One region of the Burkholderia sp. AU33423 genome, then DNA from elsewhere that is predicted to be linked to it. Evidence: riboswitches for the same ligand, from Rfam matches in the RefSeq annotation. Region 1 holds a riboswitch; each other region holds the start of a gene.
What was found. A riboswitch is a leader RNA that binds a small molecule or an ion and turns the genes downstream of it on or off. The one in region 1 is predicted to bind cobalamin.
Positions count from the first base shown of each region.

Region 1 (6,918 bases):
CGGGATGAACTTGGTCGCGTGGTCGAGCTGCTTGCGATAGTTGTCGATCGCGAGCTTGTCGTCGGCGGCGAACGCGGGCTGACCGGACTTCTCGATCAGGCGGATGGCTTCGGACACCAGATACATCGTATTGCGCACGTTGTCGACGTCACGTTGCGGCACGGCCGCCATCGAGCCCGATGCACCGACCGCGGTCGCGAGCGACGCGGATAACTGCTGCACGGCGGGGATCACGGCAGGCGTCAGTTCGCGATGCTGTACGTAAAGCTCGACGTCGGCACGCGGGTTCGCGGACGGTGCAACGCCGTTCGTGTACTTCCCGAACGTCGCGGCTGCCTGGTTCGCGACCGCCACGAAGGTCTGTGTCTCGGCCGGCGTGACGGCCTTGTTCAGCGCATAGGCGGTCGGCACCGTGCCGATCAGGATCAGCATGATGAGTCCCATCCCTTTCTGCCCGTCGTTCGAGCCGTGCGCGAACGACACGCCCGTGCAGGTCAGGATCAACAGGCAACGAATCCAGAACGGCGGCGGCTGGTCCTTCGGCGGCTCCTTGTACAGCTCCGGAATCCGCACGAGGGTTTTCAGCACGAGCAGCAGCAGCGCCGCGCACAGGAAGCCGACGAACGGCGAGAGCAGCAGCGACTTGCCGACGCCGAGCGCCTGGCCCCAGTCGACGCCGCTCGTGCCGGACGGCCCGTGCATCAGCTGGTTCATCAGCCCGACGCCGATGATCGACCCGATCAGCGTATGCGAGCTCGACGACGGCAACCCGAAATACCAGGTCGCGAGGTTCCATACGATCGCGGCGATCAGCAGCGCGAACACCATCGCGAAGCCCGCACCGCTGCCGACCTGCAGGATCAGCTCGACCGGCAGCAGTTGCAGGATGCCGAACGCGACGGCGCCGCTCGAGATCATCACGCCGAGGAAGTTCCACAGGCCGGACCAGATCACCGCGACGTTCGGTGTCAGCGAGTGCGTATAGATCACGGTCGCCACCGCGTTCGCGGTGTCGTGGAAACCGTTGACGAATTCGAAGCCGAGCGCGATCAGCAGCGCGGCGCCGAGCATCAGGTACGGGAACAGCGATCCTTCGCGCATCGGCGACAGATCGTCGATCAGGTGCGTGGCGATATAGACCGCACCGATCGCGAGCACCAGCAGGAAGACGGCATAGCCGAGCTGCTTGGTACGCTCGACGGAACCCGAATTGCTCGGGGCAGACGAAGCAGGCTGATTCATGACGGTATCTCGTAAGGGAACCGCGACCGATCCTAGCTTCGGCTAGCAGTCAGTTTGATGACAGCAGGGACAACGGGCGGCGTGTCTTACAGCGATGTAAGGTGAACATCGCCAGGCAATTGCAATACGACGCGACACGTCGGCTTGTGTCGTGGTCGATATCGCGAACGCAACATGGCAGGCGGCTACGTCGCAGTGTCGCGCCGATCGTCGTCGGCGATCAACGTCCATCCGTGCGGCGCCGCAGCGAATGTCGTGCACGACAGCGGTGCGACGTCGATGCGGGTTGCCGCGCCGGGATCCAGTCGCATGGCATGTGCGACGGCCGCGCGAACGATCGGCGCATGCGTGATGGCGACGATGTCGCGGCCGTGTTGCAGCGCGTTCAACCATGTGCCGACGCGGCGCATCGCTGCATCGAACGATTCGCCGCCGTGCGGCGACGCGCAGGGATTGCCGATCCACGCGCCCACTTCGTCAGGCATGTCGCGCGCGAGGTCGTGCAGCCGCTTGCCGCGCCAGTTCCGGTAGTCGATGTCGCGCAGCGCGTCATCGATGTCGGCATGCAGGCCGAGCGCATCGGCGGTCTGCACCGCACAGCGGGCCGGGCTGCACAGCACGAGCGCGCCGGTCACGCGTGCCCACCGATCGTGCAGCGCCGCGGCGTCGGCGAGCCCGTGCGCGTCGAGCGGGTCGTCGTCGGGAAACGTACCGGTGCGCATTGCCCGGGTCGAGGCGTGTGCGATCAGGCGCAGCGAGGCATGCATGTTCATGTCGATTTTCGGATGGGCCGGGACGAGTGAATTCGATCACCTGCCGCCGCTTCAATACGCGAACGTTCGCGCGTACAATTCGCCCGATACGAAACGCGGAAGCCGGTGCAATCCCGGCGCGGTCGCGCCACTGTAACCGGTGATCCATGATCCCGGAAGCCAGACCTGCCTTCGTACCCATCCAACATTTGTCGGGGCGCGATTCCCCCTGAGGTGCATCCATGAGCGAAGCAGTGCTGAAGCCGGCGGTCGTGCCGGCACCCATCCCCGTCCGTGAACTGTTGCCGTGGGCCGTGTTCGTCGGCTTGATCCTGTTGCTCGCGCTGTACTTCGTCGGTGCGGAACAAGGGGCGACGTCGCTCGTGCCGGGCATGTATGTCCACGAGTTCGTCCACGACGGCCGCCATCTGCTCGGCTTCCCCTGCCACTGACGCGGAGTTCACGATGGTCGGAAAGCTGCTCATGCGCGGGATGCTCGCAGGCATCGCCGCAGGCCTCCTCACGTTCGGTTTCGCGAAAATCGTCGGCGAACCGCAAGTCGATCAGGCAATCTCCTTCGAAGAAAAAGCCGAAGCCGCCCGAGGCGAAGCACCGGAACCTGAACTGGTCAGCCGCCACACGCAAGCCGGCCTCGGTCTGCTGACGGGCGTCGTGACCTACGGCGCGGCATTCGGCGGGCTGTTCTCGCTGGTCTTTGCGTATGCGTATGGCCGAGGCAGCCGTCTCCCGGCACGGCCGCTGGCTGCGTGGCTTGCGCTGGCGTCGTTCGTCGCGCTCGTGATCGTGCCGAACATCAAGTACCCGGCCAATCCGCCGTCGGTCGGAGACCCCGACACGATCGGCTATCGCACGGGGTTGTTCTTCCTGATGATCACGATCTCGGTCGCGACGATGGTGTTCTCGGTCAGCGTGCGCCGCCATCTGCTGGCGAAGCTCGGGCAGTGGAACGCGTCGATCGTCGCCGGGCTCGTGTTCGTCGCGATCATCGCGGCCGTGCAGATCGGGCTGCCGTCGGTCAGCGAGTTGCCGGCCGATTTCCCGGCGGCGTTGCTGTGGAAGTTCCGCGTGGCGGCCATCGGCATGCAGGCGATCATGTGGACGACGATCGGCCTGCTGTTCGGCGCATGGGTCGAGCGTACCGAACGCATCGGCATGCGCGCCGCCTGACGCGCATTGCTACGGGGCGCGCCTAGCGCAGCATGCGCGGCGCGCTCCACGTCGATTCGCGTGCCAGCGCGACGAACGCGGCCAGATAGTCGATCGACGAGGCCGCGCTGCGCGGCTGCCGCTGCGCCGCGCGCAGTGGGGCGAGTACCTGAAGTGGGCGGTCGAATCGTTCCGCATCACCGCGAACGGCGTGCAGGAATCCGAACGAAATAGGGCCGGCGTGTACGACATTCATTCGCCGAACATCCCGACGCAGGCGCACATCGTCGGCCTGATGAAGAAGGCGGCCGAGCGGATTCCGGCGGAACGCCTGTGGGTGAACCCGGACTGCGGCCTGAAGACGCGCCAGTGGGCGGAAGTGATTCCGGCGCTGACGAACATGGTCGCCGCCGCGAAGACGCTGCGCAACCAGGTGCACTGATCGGGGCGCGGTGCGGAAAACAGGAAGGGCGGCCAGACGGCCGCCCCCAGATGTACGAGCACCGGGCGGGCGAAGCTGCCGGGCCGGTGCGCGTGTGCGTCAAGCCGTGCGTGCTGCGCGCGGCAACGTGTCGGCCGTCTTGCGGGGCGCGCCCGCATCGTCGATGCTCACGCGGCGCGAGATCAGCCACACGCACAGCGACGACACGATCGCGGCGCTCGTGTACTGGAGCGCGAGCGGCCACCATTGCGGCGCGGTGTTCTGCGCGATGATGGTCGCGACGAGCGGCGTGAGGCCGCCGGCGAGCGCGCCGCACACCTGGTACGCGATCGAGATCGCCGTGTAGCGGATGCGCGCGACGAAGATGCCGCTGACGAAGCCCGCGACCACCGAGTAGTAGCCGGATTCCGCGAGCGTCGCGAGGCCGACGCCGACCGTGATCGACAGCGGCGTGCCCATGTGTACGAGCGGCAGCATGACGAACGGGACGATCGCGGCCCATGCGCCGGTGATCAGCAGCACGCGCGTGGTGCCGAAGCGCTGTGCGAGGAACGCGGCCGCGAGCTGCACGACGAACTGCAGCACGGCGACGATCGTCATGCAATGCAGCACCATCGACCGGTCGAGCGACAGGAACTGCGTCGCGTAGCTGATCATGAAGATGTTGCTGAAATACACGCCGGCGATGCCGTACACGTTCGCACCGATCGCGAGCAGCAGCAGCGGCCAGTACTTGAGCGCTTCGCGCAGCGGCTTTTGCGCGATGTTGCCGCTCTTCTTGACTTCCTCGAACTCGGGAGACTCGGACACGCTCGCGCGGATCACGAAGCCAACGATCAGCAGTACGGAACTTGCCAGGAACGGCACGCGCCAGCCCCAGCTCATCATGTCTTCCTTCGACAGCGTGCTGATCGCGCCGAACGCGAGCATCGACAGGATCAGGCCGCTCGCGCTGCCGAGCTGCGCGAACGACGCGAAGAACGTGCGCTTGCCTTCCGGCGCATGCTCGCCGGCGAGCAGCACCGCGCCGCCCCATTCACCGCCGACCGCGATGCCTTGCAGCACGCGCATCAGCACGAGCAGGATCGGTGCGATCACCCCGGCTTGCGCATGAGTCGGCAGCAGGCCGATCGCGACCGTCGACACGGCCATCAGCATCAGCGTCGCGAGCAGCGAGCGCTTGCGGCCGAAGCGGTCGCCGAGGTAGCCGAACATCACGCCGCCGAGCGGCCGCGCGAAGAAACCGACCGCGAACGAGCCGAACGACGCGAGCAGGCTGATGAAGCGGTTTTCGCCGGGAAAGAACAGCGGCCCGAACACGATGGCGGCGGCGGTCGCGTAGCTATAGAAGTCGTACCACTCGATCGTGGTGCCGACGAACGACGCGAGCGCCGCCCGCTTGGGTTGCTTGACGGAAGTCCCCATCTTTATGTGTGCTCCTCTGAATCCTCTGATTTGGAATAGGTGGCGGCGCGGGGATCAGTCGCGGTACGCGACGCCCGGCAGCACGCACAGCAGCTCGTATGCGAGGTTCGCGCCGAGCAGCGCCGTGGTGCCGAACGGGTCGTACGGCGGCGCGACTTCGACGAGATCGCAGCCGACGATGTTCAGCCCCTTCGCGCCGCGGATGATCTCGAGCGCCTGCGGCACCGTGAGGCCCGCGATTTCCGGCGTGCCGGTGCCCGGCGCGTAGGCCGGATCGATGCCGTCGATGTCGAAGCTGATGTAGACGGGCGTGTCGCCGACGCGCGCGCGCACTTCTTCCATCAGCGGCGCGAGCGACTTGTTCCAGCATTCCTCGGCCTGGACGACGCGGAAGCCCTGCTCGCGGCACCAGTCGAAATCCTCGGCGGCGTAACCCGTGCCGCGCAGGCCGATCTGCGTGACCTTGTCGCCGTGCAGCAGGCCTTCCTCGACCGCGCGGCGGAACGGCGTCCCGTGTGCGATCTTTTCACCCATCATCGTGTCGTTCACGTCGGCGTGGGCATCGACGTGGATCAATGCAACCTTGCCGTGCTTGCGGTGGATCGCGCGCAGGATCGGCAGCGCGATCGTATGGTCGCCGCCGAGCGTGATCGGCTTGCAGTCGTGCTCGAGGATCGCGTCGTACGCCGCTTCGATGCGCGCGATGGAATCGTGCAGGTTGTACGGATTGATCGCGACGTCGCCGATGTCGGCGATCTGCAGCGAATCGAACGGTGCCGCGCGCGTGGCCATGTTGTACGGGCGCAGCAGCACGGATTCGGTACGGATCTGGCGCGGGCCGAAGCGCGCGCCGGTGCGGTTGGAGGTGCCGAGATCGAACGGCACGCCGACGAAACAGGCGTCGAGGCCTTCGGCGCTCGCCACGTGCGGCAGGCGCATCATCGTCGCGATGCCGCCGCAGCGCGGCATTTCATTGCCGCCGAGCGGCTGGAAATGGGTGTGGTCGTTCATGGCTGTCTCTTCCGATGTGGGGTTGCCGTATCATGCGACGCGGCTTGACGCACAGTTTTACGCGCTCGGCCCGGAAAGAAGAATGCGAAGATATCGACGTAAACATCGATTTTCATCGATGTATGGAAGGGGATGAACGTGCTGGGGAATCTGTCGACCCTCGATCTGCGGTTGATCCGCGTGTTTCTCGCGGTCACGGACGCGGGCGGCGTCTCGGCCGCGCAGGCCGTGCTGAATGTCGGGCAGTCGACGATCAGCGCGCAGCTTTCGTCGCTCGAGACGCGGCTCGGCTACCGGCTCTGCGAGCGCGGTCGCAGCGGTTTCCGGCTCACGCCGAAGGGCGAGCGCTTCCACGCGATGAGCCGCAAGCTGCTCGCGGCGCTCGACGAATTCGGGATGGCCGCGCGGCACATGGACCGCCAGCTGGTCGGCACGCTGCACATCGGCCTGATCGGCCATACGCCGGTGAGCCAGAACGCGCGGATCGCCGAGGCGATCGCCGCGTTCCGCACCCGCGACGAGGCCGTGCGTTTCTCGATTTCCGTGCGCGCGCCGGGCGATCTCGAGGAGAAGCTGCTGAGCGACGAGATCCAGATCGCGGTCGGCTACTTCTGGCACCGCGTGCCGACGCTGCACTACACGCCGCTGTTCATCGAGCGCCAGGTCGCGTACTGCGGGCGCGGCCATCCGCTGTTCGACGGCGCCGGCGCGTTGACGCCGGCCGACGTCGTGGGCTTCGAATGGGCGTGGCGCTCGTATCCGCTGCCCGAAGCGCAGATGTCGACGACGCCCGACCGCGTGACCGCGACCGCCGACAACATGGAGGCCGTCGCGCTGCTGATCCTGTCCGGCCACCACCTCGGCTATCTGCCGCAGCAC
Region 1 covers NZ_NKFH01000007.1:2,840,575-2,847,492, reverse strand. The annotation lists gene CFB50_RS31275 (inorganic phosphate transporter) at 1-1,242, opposite strand, end outside; gene CFB50_RS31270 (histidine phosphatase family protein) at 1,428-2,015, opposite strand; cobalamin riboswitch at 2,065-2,202, shown strand; gene CFB50_RS31265 (CbtB domain-containing protein) at 2,237-2,446, shown strand; gene CFB50_RS31260 (CbtA family protein) at 2,460-3,182, shown strand; partial or broken gene CFB50_RS31255 (5-methyltetrahydropteroyltriglutamate--homocysteine S-methyltransferase) at 3,271-3,603, shown strand; gene CFB50_RS31250 (MFS transporter) at 3,703-5,028, opposite strand; gene speB (agmatinase) at 5,083-6,039, opposite strand; gene CFB50_RS31240 (LysR family transcriptional regulator) at 6,178-6,918, shown strand, end outside.

Region 2 (6,918 bases), on a different contig from region 1:
CTCGCCCTGCAGCGTGACCGCGTTCGCAACCAGCCGGCCGCCGGGCTTCAGCGTTGCCCAGCACGCGTCGAGCACACCCGGCGCGGTCGCCCCGCCGCCGATGAAGATCGCGTCGGGCGCGGCGAGCCCCGCGAGCGCATCGGGGGCGCGGCCCGCGACGAGCTGCAGGCCCGGCACGCCGAGCGCGTCGCGGTTGTGCTCGATGAAGCGCTGCCGCTCCGCATGCGCTTCGATCGCGATCGCCTGGCAGGACGGATGCGCGCGCATCCATTCGATGCCGATCGAGCCGCTGCCGGCGCCGACGTCCCACAGCAGCTCGCCGGGCGCGGGTGCGAGACGCCCGAGCGTCATCGCGCGCAGGTCGCGCTTGGTGAGCTGGCCGTCGTGACGGTACGCATCGTCGGGCAGGCCGGGCGTGAGCGCGCGGCGCGGCGCGTCGGGGCCGGCCAGGCAGTCGAGCGCGACCAGGTTGAGCGCGGCGGTTTCGTCGATGCGCCAGTCCTGCGCGAGCCCGTCGAGACGCCGCTCGAGCGGGCCGCCGAGATGTTCGAACACGCTGATGCGCGTCGGCCCGAAGCCGCGTGCGACGAGTTCGGCCGCAACGGCGGCCGGTGTGCGGCCGTCCGCGCTCAGCACGAACAGGCGGCGCCCGGGCAGCAGGTGACGCGCGAGCGTCGCCAGCGGGCGGCCGACGAGCGAAACCGCGCCGACATCCTGCAGCGCCCAGCCGAGGCGCGCGGCCGCGAGCGACAGCGACGACGGCGCGGGCAGGACGCGCCATTCGTCGGGGGAAAGCTGGCGCGCGAGCGTGGCGCCGACGCCGAACAGCATCGGGTCGCCGCTGGCGAGCACGCAGACGGGCGACGCGCGTCGAGCCAGCACGCCCGCCAGATCGAACGGCGACGGCCACGCTTCGCGCGCGGCCGGCAGCCGCGCGGGCAGCATGTCGAGATGCCGCTTCGCGCCGACGACGAGCGTCGCGTCGAGCAGTGCGCGCCGCGCGCTGCGTCCGAGCCCCGCGTAACCGTCGTCGCCGATGCCCACTACCGTCAGCCACGCCGTCATGCACCCTTCCCCATCGTTCGATTCCCTACCGTGTGTTGCGATGCGCGGCGGCCGGGCCGCCGCGCGTTGATTCGTTGATGATTCTGATCCGCTCCCGCGCCGTGCGTGTCGCCCGCCCGCCGGGGCGATACGGCGACGACGTCAGCCGCGTGGCACCGGGCCAATCAACACCAGCAAGCCAAGGACCATGCCGCCGATCGACGCGATCAGCAGCCAGCCGAGCAGCAGCCACATCAGCGGCCGCGGCCCGCTTGTCCTGTACAGGAACGTGCCGCCCGCCACGATCGGCACGCCGAGGCCGGCGAGCCCGACATTCTTCGGCCACTCGGCCAACGGCGCAAGCGGGATCAGCATGCACGCGAGCAGCATCCAGGCCGGGATGGCCAGCAGGCCCAGCGCGATGCCCATGCCGAACAGCTCCGTCCTGCCGAGTTTCATCGCGGATTCCGGCGGTCGCCGGTCTGGTGTCGAGCCGCCAATCGTACCATTTGCGAGATAGCGAAAAACCGGTTGCAGCCGTGCTGCGACGCGGTTGTGCAACGTATCTCCGATGCCGGATCGTCGCGAAAATCGGGTATCCTACGGCCGTTCGTTCGCCGGTGCCCTTCGGGGCCGAAGAGGGAACACAGGGCGCGCCACGCGCCGCTGTGGCTGCCCCCGCAACTGTAGACAGCGAGCCGATCTCCCCCTCATGCCACTGGTTCCACCGGGAAGGCCGGGAGCCGGCGCCGACCTGTCAGCCAGGAGACCTGCCGGCCAGAAAGTGCGTGCGTGCCAGTCGGCGTCGGGCGGGGTGTACCGATGCGTTGGCCGCGGCGCGACACTGTCCCGGTACCCCGTTGAGTTCCGCCCCCGTTTCGATTCCTGCGTCGCCCATCGTGCGCCCGTCGGCCTGCCCGGGGCTCGTGCGCGTGGTCGCGGCCGCCGACGGCGGACTGTGCCGGATCAAGCTGCCGGGCGGCCGGCTCGATGCGCGCCAGGCACGGGCGATCGCCGCCGCCGCGCGTGCGTTAGGCTCCGGCGCGATCGACGCGACCAATCGCGCGAATCTCCAGCTGCGCGGCATTCGCGACGGCGCGGCCGACGCGCTGACGCGTGCGTTGCTCGAAGCGGGTCTCGGGCCGTCCGTCGACGCCACCTCGAAAGCAGCCGCCGATACGGCGGCGCTCGCCGCGAGCGACGACGTCCGCAACGTGATGCTCAGCCCGCTCGCCGGCCACGACCCTGCCGCGCTCGTCGACAGCCGCGCGCTCGCCGCGCCGCTCTTCGACATGCTGGCGCGCGAGCCGCGTCGCGGCGAGCTATCGCCGAAATTCTCGATCCAGCTCGACGGCGGCGAATCGGTTGCGGCGCTCGATCATCCGCACGACATCTGGCTGGCCGCATGGCGTCGCGGCGACGGCGCGGTGCGCCTCGCGGCCGGGCTGGCGGGTTGCCCGCCGGTCACGCATGGCGACCAACCCGCTTTGGTCGACGTAGCGCCCGATCAAGGTATCGCGCTGGTGCGCGCGCTGCTGCTCGCGTTCCTCGATCTTGCGCCGGCCGACGTCACGCGGATGCGCACCCTGCTTTCAACATGCGGTGAACACGCGCTGCTCGAACGCGCGCAGCACTATGCTCCCTTCCCGCTCGCGGCCGATCCCGCGCTCACCGGCTGGCGCCGCACGCGCACCGACCCGACGCTGCGTTTCGGCGTGCGCCCGTCGCGCGAGGCGACGCGTTGCAACGTCGGCGCCCAATTCGTGCTCGGCCGGCTCGATGCCGCCCAACTGGAACGGCTCGCCGCGCTGGCCGAAAGCGACGGCGACGGCACGCTGTCGATGACGCCATGGCAAGGCGTATTCCTGCATCGCGTATCGCGCGAACGCGCACCGGCCGCGCTCGATGCGCTCGCGTCGCTCGGCCTCGTCTGCGTGTCGTCCGATCCGCTGGCGACGCTCGTCGCGTGCGCCGGCAGCGCGGGCTGCGCGAAGGCGCGCGCCGACACGAAGCACGACGCACTCGCGCTCGCCGCCCGCATCGGCCATGCAGTCGACGTGCACCTGACCGGCTGCGAGCGCCACTGCGCGCTGCCGCATCCCGCGACGCACACGCTCGTCGCGGTTGCGCCCGCGCACTACGACCTTTACCGGCGCGACGCCGCTGCGGGCCTTGGCGCCCCGCTCGCGCGCCATCTGACGATTGACCAGGCCGCGGCCCGACTGACGGACGCGCGGCACAGCCAGGACACCACCGATGCTTGACTACATTCGCGACGGGCAGGAAATCTACCGCCAGTCGTTCGCGACGATCCGCGCCGAGGCCGACCTGTCGCAGGTTCCGCCCGACCTCGAGAAACTCGCGGTGCGCGTGATCCATGCGTGCGGGATGGTCGACGTCGTCTACGACCTGCGCTTCTCGGCCGGCGCCGGCACGGCGGGCCGCACGGCGCTCGCAGCCGGCGCGCCGATCCTGTGCGACGCCAGGATGGTCGCCGAAGGCATTACGCGTGCGCGGCTGCCTGCCGACAACCGCGTGATCTGCACGCTCGGCGAGGCGGAGGTGCCCGATCTCGCGCGGCATCTCGGCAACACGCGTTCGGCCGCCGCGCTCGAGCTGTGGCGTCCGCATCTCGCGGGCAGCGTCGTCGTGATCGGCAATGCGCCGACCGCGCTGTTCCACCTGCTCGACATGATCGACGCCGGCGCGCCGCGCCCCGCGCTGATCCTCGGTTTCCCGGTCGGCTTCATCGGCGCGGCCGAATCGAAGGCGCTCCTCGATGCCGACAGCCGCGGCGTGCCGTACGTCGCCCTGCTCGGCCGGCGCGGCGGCAGCGCGATGGCCGCTGCGGCGGTCAACGCACTCGCGACGGAGGTCGAATGACGACCGCGCGCGGACGCCTGTTCGGGGTCGGTGTCGGCCCCGGCGATCCTGAACTGATGACGATCAAGGCGCTGCGTGTGCTGCAGGCCGCGCCCGTGGTCGCGTATTTCGTCGCGAAGGGCAAGAAAGGCAATGCGTACGGCATCGTCGAAGCGCACCTGCAGGACCGGCAGACGCAACTGCCGCTGGTCTATCCGGTGACGACCGAGGCGCTGCCGCCGCCGCTGTGCTACGAGACGGTGATCGCCGACTTCTACGATACGGCCGCCGAGGTCGTTGCCGCGCATCTCGACGCAGGGCGCGACGTCGCGGTGATCTGCGAAGGCGACCCGTTCTTCTACGGCTCGTACATGTACCTGCACGACCGCCTCGCGCCGCGCTACGACACCGAGGTGATCCCCGGCGTGTGCGCGATGCTCGGCGGCACCGCGGTGCTCGGCCAGCCGCTCGTCTATCGCAACCAGAGCCTGTCGGTGCTGTCGGGCGTGCTGCCCGAGCACGAACTGCGCGAGCGGCTCGCGCGGGCCGACGCGGCCGTCGTGATGAAGCTCGGCCGCAATTTCGACAAGGTGCGGCGGGTGCTCGACGAGCTTGGGCTCGCGAAGCGCGCGCTGTATGTCGAGCGCGCGACGATGGCGAGCCAGCGCATCGTGCCGCTCGACGAAGTCGATCCGATGGCGTCGCCGTATTTCTCGCTGCTCGTCGTGCCGGGGGAAAAATGGCAAGGATGACCACGCCGCCCGCGATCGTGATTCTCGGCGCGGGCGCGCTCGATACCGCGCGGCGCATTCAGGCGCGTTATCCGGGGGCGCTCGTGCACGGCCTCGCGTCGCGCGTCGCGGCCGATGTGCCGTTCGACGATCTCGGCGCGCACCTGCGCGAACTCTATGCGCGCGGCCTGCCGATCGTCGCGCTGTGCGCGGCCGGCATCGTGATCCGCTGCATCGCCCCCGCGCTCGCCGACAAGGGCGTCGAGCCGCCCGTGCTCGCCGTGGCGGAAGACGGCTCGGCGGTCGTGCCGCTGCTGGGCGGGCTGACGGGCGTCAACGTGATCGCGCGGGAAATCGCCGCATGCGTCGGTGTCGCACCGGCGATCACGACGAGCGGCGAACTGCGCTTCGGCGCGTGCGTGCTCAATCCGCCGGAAGGCTATGCGCTCGCCGATCTCGCGCAGGGCAAGCGCTTCGTATCCGATCTGCTCGCGGGCGCGTCGACGCGCATCGACGGCGCGGCGCCGTGGCTCGACGATGTCGCGCTGCCGCGCGACGACGCGGCCGCGCACGCGATCCGCGTGACCCCCGATGCATGGCGCGGTACGCGCGACGAACTCGTGATTCATCCGCGCAGCGTGGTGGTCGGCGTCGATGCGCAGGCTATCCACGGCGATGAAGCGCTCGCTGCGCGGATCGACGTCGCTCTCGATTCGCAAGGTCTCGCGCGGCTGGCGCTCGCGGCCATCGTTGCGCCCGCATCGGCAATCGGTGATGCCGTGCTGGAAGACGCGGCGAAAACGCTCGACGTGCCGCTGCGCTTCGTCGATGCCGATACCGACGCTGACGCTGACGCTGACGCTGACGCTGACGCGACAGATGATGCGGCCACCCTGCTCGGCCGCGCGTTGCGTGTCGCGCACACGCTGCGTGCCACGACGAACGGCATCGCATGCGCGGTCGCGTCGCATCCGGTCGATCCCGCCACGCTCGGCCTTGTGCGCGGCCGCCTGACGGTGCTCGGGCTCGGCCCGGGCGGTGCCGACTGGCTCACTCCGGCCGCGCGCACCGCGCTTTCGGACGCGACCGACATCCTCGGCTACACGACCTACGTGAACATGGCCGGCCCGTTCCGCGACGACCAGCGCGTGCACGGCACCGACAATCGCGAGGAAATGCAGCGCGCGCGCCATGCGTTCGAGCTTGCCGCCGAGGGCCGGCGCGTCGCGGTCGTGTCGTCGGGCGACCCGGGCGTGTTCGCGATGGCCGCGGCCGTGCTCGAAGCGCTCGACGAAGCGCGCAATCCGCACTGGGCTGCGGTCGACCTGCGCATTGAACCCGGCATCTCGGCATCGCTCGCGACGGCCGCGCAGGCCGGGGCGCCGCTTGGCCACGACTTCTGCGCGATCTCGCTGTCGGACAACCTGAAGCCGTGGGACGTGATCGAGACGCGCCTGCGGCACGCGGCGCAGGCCGATCTGGTGATGGCGTTCTACAACCCGATCTCGCGCGCACGTCCGTGGCAGCTCGATCGCGCGCTCGATCTCGTGCGCGCACACCGCACGGCCGATACGGTGGTCGTGCTCGGCCGTGACATCGGCCGGCCGGGCGCGACGCTCACGACGACGACGCTCGGCGCGCTACGCAGCGACCAGGTCGACATGCGCACGATGGTGATCGTCGGCTCGTCGACGACGCGGCGCTTCGCGATCGGCAATACACGCGAGTGGGTCTATACGCCGCGCTGGTATCGCTGAACCCGGTCAGCGTGTCGGCGTGACGCCGCTTGCGTCGGCACGCGCGGCACCGGCTGCGCCGTCGGCATGCCAGAACCGGTACACGAGCACGCCGACGATCGCTTGCGCCGCGACCACGAACGCGACGCAGCCGGTCCATCCCCACCGATGCCAGCCGGGCACCGGCAGGATCGAGCCGAGGCTGCCGCCGAAGTAATAGCAGGACAGGTAGATGCCGATCGCCGTCGAGCGCGCGCTGGACGCCGCCTGCGAGATGAACGTGTTGGCCGACGCCTGTTCGACGAACACGGCGGTCGAGCTGAGCGCGAGGCCGGCCAGGATCACCGGCACGTTGTCGGACAGCGTCAGCAGCGCCCCGCCGATCGCGAGCGCGGCCGCGGCAAGCCCCGGCGCGCGCGGGCCGCGGTGCCGCGCGATGCGTCCTGCCAGCGGGGTCACGACCACCGCCACCAGAAACACCGCATAGATCGCGCCGATCCCGACCGTGCCGAAGCCGAACGGCGCGCGGGCCAGGCGCAGGCCGA
Region 2 covers NZ_NKFH01000004.1:1,386,818-1,393,735, reverse strand. The annotation lists gene cbiE (precorrin-6y C5,15-methyltransferase (decarboxylating) subunit CbiE) at 1-1,065, opposite strand, end outside; gene CFB50_RS09160 (hypothetical protein) at 1,207-1,503, opposite strand; cobalamin riboswitch at 1,646-1,836, shown strand; gene cobG (precorrin-3B synthase) at 1,944-3,308, shown strand; gene CFB50_RS09150 (precorrin-8X methylmutase) at 3,301-3,927, shown strand; gene CFB50_RS09145 (precorrin-2 C(20)-methyltransferase) at 3,924-4,658, shown strand; gene cobJ (precorrin-3B C(17)-methyltransferase) at 4,655-6,394, shown strand; gene CFB50_RS09135 (MFS transporter) at 6,401-6,918, opposite strand, start outside.
Region 2: it holds a riboswitch for cobalamin, as region 1 does, so the genes downstream of both, cobG (precorrin-3B synthase) here and CFB50_RS31265 (CbtB domain-containing protein) in region 1, are expected to answer to the same signal.

Region 3 (6,918 bases), on a different contig from region 1:
GCTCGGCTGCTGCCCGGACAGGTGCCGCACGGCCGCCGTCATCCCGCCCTGGAACTGGTAGTAGTCGTTCGAATCGAGGATGTCGTGCTCGCGGCTGTCCTGGTTCTGCACGACGACGTCGATCGTCGCGAGCCGCTCGCCGAACACGTCGGCCGCGGCGTCGCCCGCGCTGTTCTGCGCATACGCATGGCCGCCCCACTGGCGGTAGGCATCGGCGAGATCCGCGTCGGTCTGCCAGCGGCGCTGGTCGATCAGGTCCTGCAGGCCGGCGCCGTAGCTGCCCGGCCGCGCGCCGAACACGCGCCAGCCGGCGCGGCGCCGCGCTTCGTCCGGCGCCACGCCCTGCGCGACCCATTTCTCGCGTTCGCGCTCGATGCGCGCACGGATCGGGTTCAGCGCCTCGGGCTCGTCGAGCGCGGCCACCGCCTGCACGGCCGCGTCGAACAGGTGCATCAGGTTCGGGAACGCGTCGCGGAAGAAGCCCGACACGCGCAGCGTCACGTCGATGCGCGGCCGGTCGAAGATCTCGATCGGCAGGATCTCGAAGTCGGTCACGCGATGGCTGCCGTGCGCCCATTTCGGCCGCACGCCGAGCAGCGCGAACGCCTGCGCGATGTCGTCGCCGCCCGTGCGCATCGTCGCCGTGCCCCAGACGGACAGGCCGATCGCGCGCGGATAGTCGCCATGATCCTGCAGATGGCGCTCGATCAGTTGCTGCGCGGATTTCAGGCCGAGCGACCACGCGGCCTGCGTCGGCACCGCGCGCGTGTCGACCGAATAGAAATTGCGGCCGGTCGGCAGCACGTCGGGGCGGCCGCGCGACGGCGATCCGCTCGGCCCCGGCGGCACGAAGCGGCCGTCGAGCCCGCGCAGCAGCTGACGCATTTCCTCGCCGCCGCACGCGTCGAGCGCGGGCAGCAGCGTCGCGCGGACGCGTTCGATCACGGCGAGCGTGTGTGGCCAATCGCCGGGCGGTGTCGAGTCGGTGCCGGTGTTGCCGCCGTCCGCCGCACACAGCCGGTCGAGCCATTGCTGCGCGAGCCGTTCGAGCCGCTCGCGCGTATCGCCCGCATGGCGCCACGGCGATGCGTCGAGCGCAAGCAGGATCGCCGGACGCGGGCCAACCCATGGCGCGGCCCAGTCGGCCGCGAGCGGATCGAAGTCATCGCCGAGCGCGAGATCGCGTGCGAGCGCACCGATCAGCCCGGCGCGCGCACCCTTGCCGTCGCCCACCGGAAAGCGCGCAAGCGCGAGCAGCGTGTCGCGCCGCTGACGATCGATCGGCGACTCGCCGAACACGTGCAGCCCGTCGCGGATCTGCGCTTCCTTCAGTTCGCACAGCCACGCGTCGACACGTGTGAGCAGCGCATCCTCGTCGCCCGCATCGCGCGGCGGCGACACGCTCAGTTCGTCGTGCAGCCGGTGCTCGGCGATCGTCGCGAGGATCGTCTTGCGCAGCAGCTTCGCGCGCCGCGCATCGACCATCAGCGCTTCGTAGTATTCGTCGACCTGTCGTTCGAGATCCTGCAGCGGGCCGTAGTTTTCCGCGCGCGTGAGCGGCGGCATCAGGTGATCGATGATCACGGCCTGCGCGCGGCGCTTCGCCTGGCTGCCCTCGCCCGGATCGTTGACGATGAACGGATACAGGTGCGGCAGCGGCCCGAGCGTCAGGTCGGGCCAGCACGCGTCGGACAGCGCGACGCTCTTGCCCGGCAACCATTCGAGATTGCCGTGCTTGCCGAGGTGGATGACCGCGTCGATGCGATACGCATCGCGCAGCCAGAAATAGAACGCGAGATACGCGTGCGGCGGCACAAGATCCGCGTCGTGGTAGCTCGCGTAGTCGTTCTCGCCGCGCGAGCGCGACGGCTGGATGCCGACGAACACGTTGCCCGCGCGCCAGCCGGCGATCGTGAAGCGGCCTTGCCGCAGCGTCGGGTCGGCTTCGGGCGGGCCCCAGCGTTCGTTCAGCGCATCGCGCACGGCCGCCGGCAGCCGCGCGAAACGCGCGACGTAGTCGGCCACCGGGAAGCTCTGGAATGCGGGCCGCAACGCATGCACGGCCGCGTCGTTGGTCACGCCTTCGGTGAGCCGCGCGATCAGCGCGTCGCCGTCGGGCGGCAAGTCGGCCACAGCGTAGCCCGCGTCGCGCAGCGCCGCGAGCACGCGCAGCGCGGACGCCGGCGTGTCGAGCCCGACCCCGTTGCCGATCCGGCCTTCGCTTTGCGGATAGTTCGCGAGAATCAGCGCGACGCGCTTGTCGGCGTGGTCGAGCGTGCGCAGCCGGCACCAGCCGCGCGCGAGCGCCGCGACGAACGCGATACGCTCGGCATCCGGCTGGTAGCGCACGACGTCGACCTCGGTGTGCGGGCAGCGGTACGCGAGCCCCTTGAAGCTCACCGCGCGCGTGACGATGCGCCCGTCGACCTCGGGCAGCGCGATGTGCATCGCGATATCGCGCGCATGCAGGCCCTGGTTGTCGGCCACCCACGCGTCGCGATTGCCGCCGGACAGGATCACCTGCAGTACCGGCGCGTCGCCGGCGAGCACGTCGTGCTCGGGGCTGTCGATCGCGCCCGCCGCGAATGCGGTCGTGTTCAGCACGAGTGAAACATCGTGCGTGTCGCAGAGCTGCGTGATGACTTCGCGGCTCACCGCATCCTTCAGCGACGTAACCGCGATCGGCAGCGGATTCAGCCCTTCCTCGATGAGCGCCTCGGCGAGCGCGTCGAACACGGCCGTGTTCGCGGCCTGCCAGTGCGCGCGATAGAACAGGATCGCGACGACGGGCGCGCCGGGCGTCCAGCGCGGCCGCCAGTCGTCAGCGCTCGCACGGTCGCGCGCCGGGTGATACAGCGCGGCGGCCGGCAGCGGGCGCGGCAGTTCGGGTTCTTCGCCGAACCCGAGTGTGTGGAAGGCAATGCTGCGCAGCAGCGCCTCGGCGTTGTGCACGCCGCCTTCACGCAGGTAGCGCCACCACAGCCGGCACAGATCGGGCGCGACGGTGCTCTTCGCGACGAGGTTCGGGTCTTCCTGCAGGTCGCCCGAGAACATCGCGAGCTGCTGCCCGCGCTTCGACGCGAGCGACACGGCCTGCTCGATTCCGTATGGCCAGTACGCCTCGCCGCCGAGATGATCGATCACGACCGACTTCGCATGCTGCAGCACGTCGTCGACGTAGAAGTCGACCGACGCCGGCTGCCGCAGGAACGTGACGTTCGCGAGCCGCACGCTCGGGAAGCCGGCCGGCAGATGCGGCACGACGCTCGCGAGGAGCGACAGCGTCGTGTCGGCCGAGCTCAGGATCACGATGTCGGCCGGTTGCTGGTCGATCCGGACGACGCCCTGCGTATCGTCGACGAAGCCGCCCGGCGTGGTGCGCAGCAGATGCATCGTGCGTTACGCCTGTTGCGGCTCGGCCGCGCACGCGGCGTCGAACGCACGTTGCAGCGCGGCCGCGTCGAGATCTTCGCCGATCAGCACGAAGCGGCTCGCGCGCGTTTCGCCGTCCTGCCAGCGACGGTCGAAATAGCTGTCGAAGCGGCGGCCGACGCCCTGGATCACGAGCCGCATCGGCGCGCCGGGCAGCGCGGCGAAGCCTTTCGCGCGATAGATCGTGTGCGCTTCGACGACGCGCTGCAGCGCGGCGATCGTCGCTTCGCGCGTGCCGGCGTCGCCCGACACGACCACCGAGTCGAAATCGTCGTGATGGTGATCGTGATCGCCGTCGTCGGCCGAACCGTGATGGTCGTGACGCAGGTGGATCGTTTCTTCCGATGCCGATTCGAGGCCGAGCAGCATCGCGAGGTCGAGCTCGCCGCGCGTCGCGCGCACGATCTTCACCTGCGGCGGGATTTCTTCGCGAATCGCGGTTTCGATCTGCGCGAACTCGGCGTCGCCGACGAGATCGGCCTTGTTCACGATCACGAGATCGGCGGACGACAGTTGATCGGCGAACAGCTCGTGCAGCGGCGATTCGTGGTCGAGGTTCGGATCGGCGCGGCGCTGCGCGTCGACGGCCTGCGGGTTTTCCGCGAACTGGCCGCTTGCGGCGGCCGGCCCGTCGACGACGGTCACGACCGCGTCGACCGTGAAGCTGTTGCGGATCGTCGGCCAGTTGAACGCCTGCACGAGCGGCTTCGGCAGCGCGAGGCCCGACGTCTCGATCAGCACGTGGTCGATGTCCGCGCGGCGCTCGACGAGTGCTTCCATCACCGGATAGAACTCTTCCTGCACGGTGCAGCACAGGCAGCCGTTCGCGAGTTCGTACAGCTGGCCCGCCGCTTCGCCCTGCGCGCCTTCGGCATCCTCGCAGCCGATGCCGCAGCCCTTGAGGATTTCGCCGTCGATGCCGAGCTCGCCGAATTCGTTGACGATCACCGCGATGCGGCGGCCTTCGGCGTGCTGCAGGATGTGGCGCATCAGCGTCGTCTTGCCGCTGCCGAGAAAGCCCGTGACGATCGTGACGGGAAGCTTGCGTAGGGTCATGGTAGGTCCTGTGTCGAAAATGGAATCAGCCCGGGATCGTCGCGTCGATGGCGGCGTGGCAGTTCGTCTGGCGGATCGCGGGCATGCCGCCGCGCGATCCGGACGGACAGTCGCGGGACGGGCGGGACGACGAATCGGACATGGTGCTTCCTTGCGAACGGTCGACATCGTGAATGCCAACACGGCTGCTGCCGGCCCGGCTCGCGCTGCCTGCCATTCGCCACGCCGGCCGGCGCGGGTTCGCGCGGAGACGGATCGGTGGAGGAAGCGGGCAATGCGCGGGCGTCGGACCTGCTGCGGCCGTGGACGATGCGCCGCCTCCCCGCGGCGCTGAACCCCAACGTTTCGGCCGGTATCCGGGCTGACGAACACGCCGCTTCGCCTTCCCGGATGCGCGCGGCATCCAGTGGCGGTCGTCCGCACGCGCGTGGCATGCGGCGAAGCGGCGTTGCGTGGCGCATGCGCGCGACGCGTTCGCTTACCGTTGCGGGGGCAGCACAGGTTGGCTCGACTGCGGCGCAGGCAGGCTCCCTGTTTCCCGTTTAACTGCGCGCACCGGAGCGGCGCGCGCGAGCACCAAAACGCGTGCGAGTGTAGGCGGCGGTGCGGGGAGCGTCAAGGCGAAGCGGGCCGCCGGGCCCGGTTCCGGATGGCCGCCGCGCGTGGCCGGAAGCCGTGCGCGGCGGTTCGCGCGGGGGAGTCGCTGTGCTATCGTAGCGCCGCGTTCGGTGCTCGCATGCGCATTCCGCGCCTGCAGTTAAACGGGAAACAGGAGGCGGACCACCGCCCGGCCTGTGCTGTCCCCGCAACGGTACGCCGCCCGCGCGACGCGCTTCCCCGCGCACGCGCCCAGGCCGCCCACGATGCCACTGCCCGTCAGCCGGGCGGGAAGGCTGCGGCCTGGCAAGCGGCCAGCCCGGATACCGGCCGACGCAAGGGGCGAGCCCGACGCTCGCCGAACGCCCGATCCGCGGGGGACGGATGAGGTGCGCATTCCGCCCGCGTCCGCGCGGGCTTCGTTCGATCCGCCATGGTTTACCTGTCCGCTGGCCGCCGCCGTGCCGCCCGCCTGCCCTTTTCCGCTGTGACGACACGGTGCGCGCCGTGCCGCGCCCGATGAGCCGCGCCTGGCTCGTCGGCGCCGGCCCCGGCGACGCCGACCTGCTGACGCTCAAGGCCGTCCACGCGATCGGCGCGGCGGACGTGCTGCTCGTCGACGATCTCGTGAATCCCGACGTGCTGCGCCATGCGCGCGCCGATGCGCACATCGAGCACGTCGGCAAGCGCGGCGGTCATGCGTCGACGCCGCAGGAGACGATCGTCGTCGCGATGCTCGCGCATCTGCGCGCGGGCCGCAGCGTCGCGCGGCTCAAGGGCGGCGATCCGTTCGTGTTCGGCCGCGGCGGCGAGGAGCTGGCCGCGCTCGGCGCGGCGGGATTCCCGGTCGAGGTCGTGAACGGCGTCACCGCGGGCATCGCCGCGCCGGCCGCAATCGGCATCCCGGTCACGCAGCGCGGCGACGCGCAGGGCGTGATCTTCGTCACGGGCCACGGCGCGGGCGCCGACGAACCCGACTGGCGCGCGCTCGCGGCCACGCGCATGACGATCGTCATCTACATGGGCATCCGCCGGCTCGACGCGATCGCAACGGCGCTGCGCGAAGGCGGCTTGCCCGGCGAGACGCCGTGCGCGGCGATCGAGAACGCGACGCGCCCCGAACAACGCCACGTGCTCGCGACGCTCGACACGCTCGTCGAACGCATCGGCACGACCGGCATCGGTTCGCCGGCGATCGTCGTGATCGGTCGCGTCGCGGCGTTCGCCGACGATCCGGCGGTACGTGCCGCGCTCGGCGGCGGCGCATGATGCGTGTCGCGCTCGGCATTGGTTTTCGCGCAGGCGTGACGGCCGCGCAACTCGATGCTGCGATCCGCGCGGCGCTGATGCCGTACCCGGCCGCCGAACCGACGCTCGTGGCCACGCTCGCCGACAAGGCGCGCGCCCGCGCGCTGCGCACGCTGTGCGCGCGACGCGGCTGGCCGCTCGTCGCGTTCGATGCGGCGCAACTCGCGAGACACCCGGACCTGGCCGCGAGCGGCCCGTCGGCCGCCGCGCTCGCCCGCTTCGGCGTCGCGGGCGTGGCCGAGCCGTGCGCGCAGCTCGCGGCGCCGCACGGCCGGCTGCTGGGCCCCAAATCCATCCGGGACGGCGTGACGGTCGCACTCGCCGGCCCGCTTTGAACCCTTTGTTTCGCTTTCTTTCGACAGGACGAATCCGATGAAAACCGACGCCGAATCCCATCAACGGATGACCGAACGCCGCCGTGCGGGCCACGAGAAGAAGCAGGCTGCCGCCGTCAACGAGAAGGGCCTGCTGATCGTCAACACCGGCAACGGCAAGGGCAAGAGCACGGCCGCATTCGGCATGGCC
Region 3 covers NZ_NKFH01000004.1:1,366,879-1,373,796, reverse strand. The annotation lists gene cobN (cobaltochelatase subunit CobN) at 1-3,393, opposite strand, end outside; gene cobW (cobalamin biosynthesis protein CobW) at 3,400-4,488, opposite strand; cobalamin riboswitch at 4,819-5,084, opposite strand; cobalamin riboswitch at 5,198-5,434, shown strand; gene cobA (uroporphyrinogen-III C-methyltransferase) at 5,605-6,354, shown strand; gene CFB50_RS09050 (cobalamin biosynthesis protein) at 6,351-6,728, shown strand; gene cobO (cob(I)yrinic acid a,c-diamide adenosyltransferase) at 6,766-6,918, shown strand, end outside.
Region 3: it holds a riboswitch for cobalamin, as region 1 does, so the genes downstream of both, cobW (cobalamin biosynthesis protein CobW) here and CFB50_RS31265 (CbtB domain-containing protein) in region 1, are expected to answer to the same signal.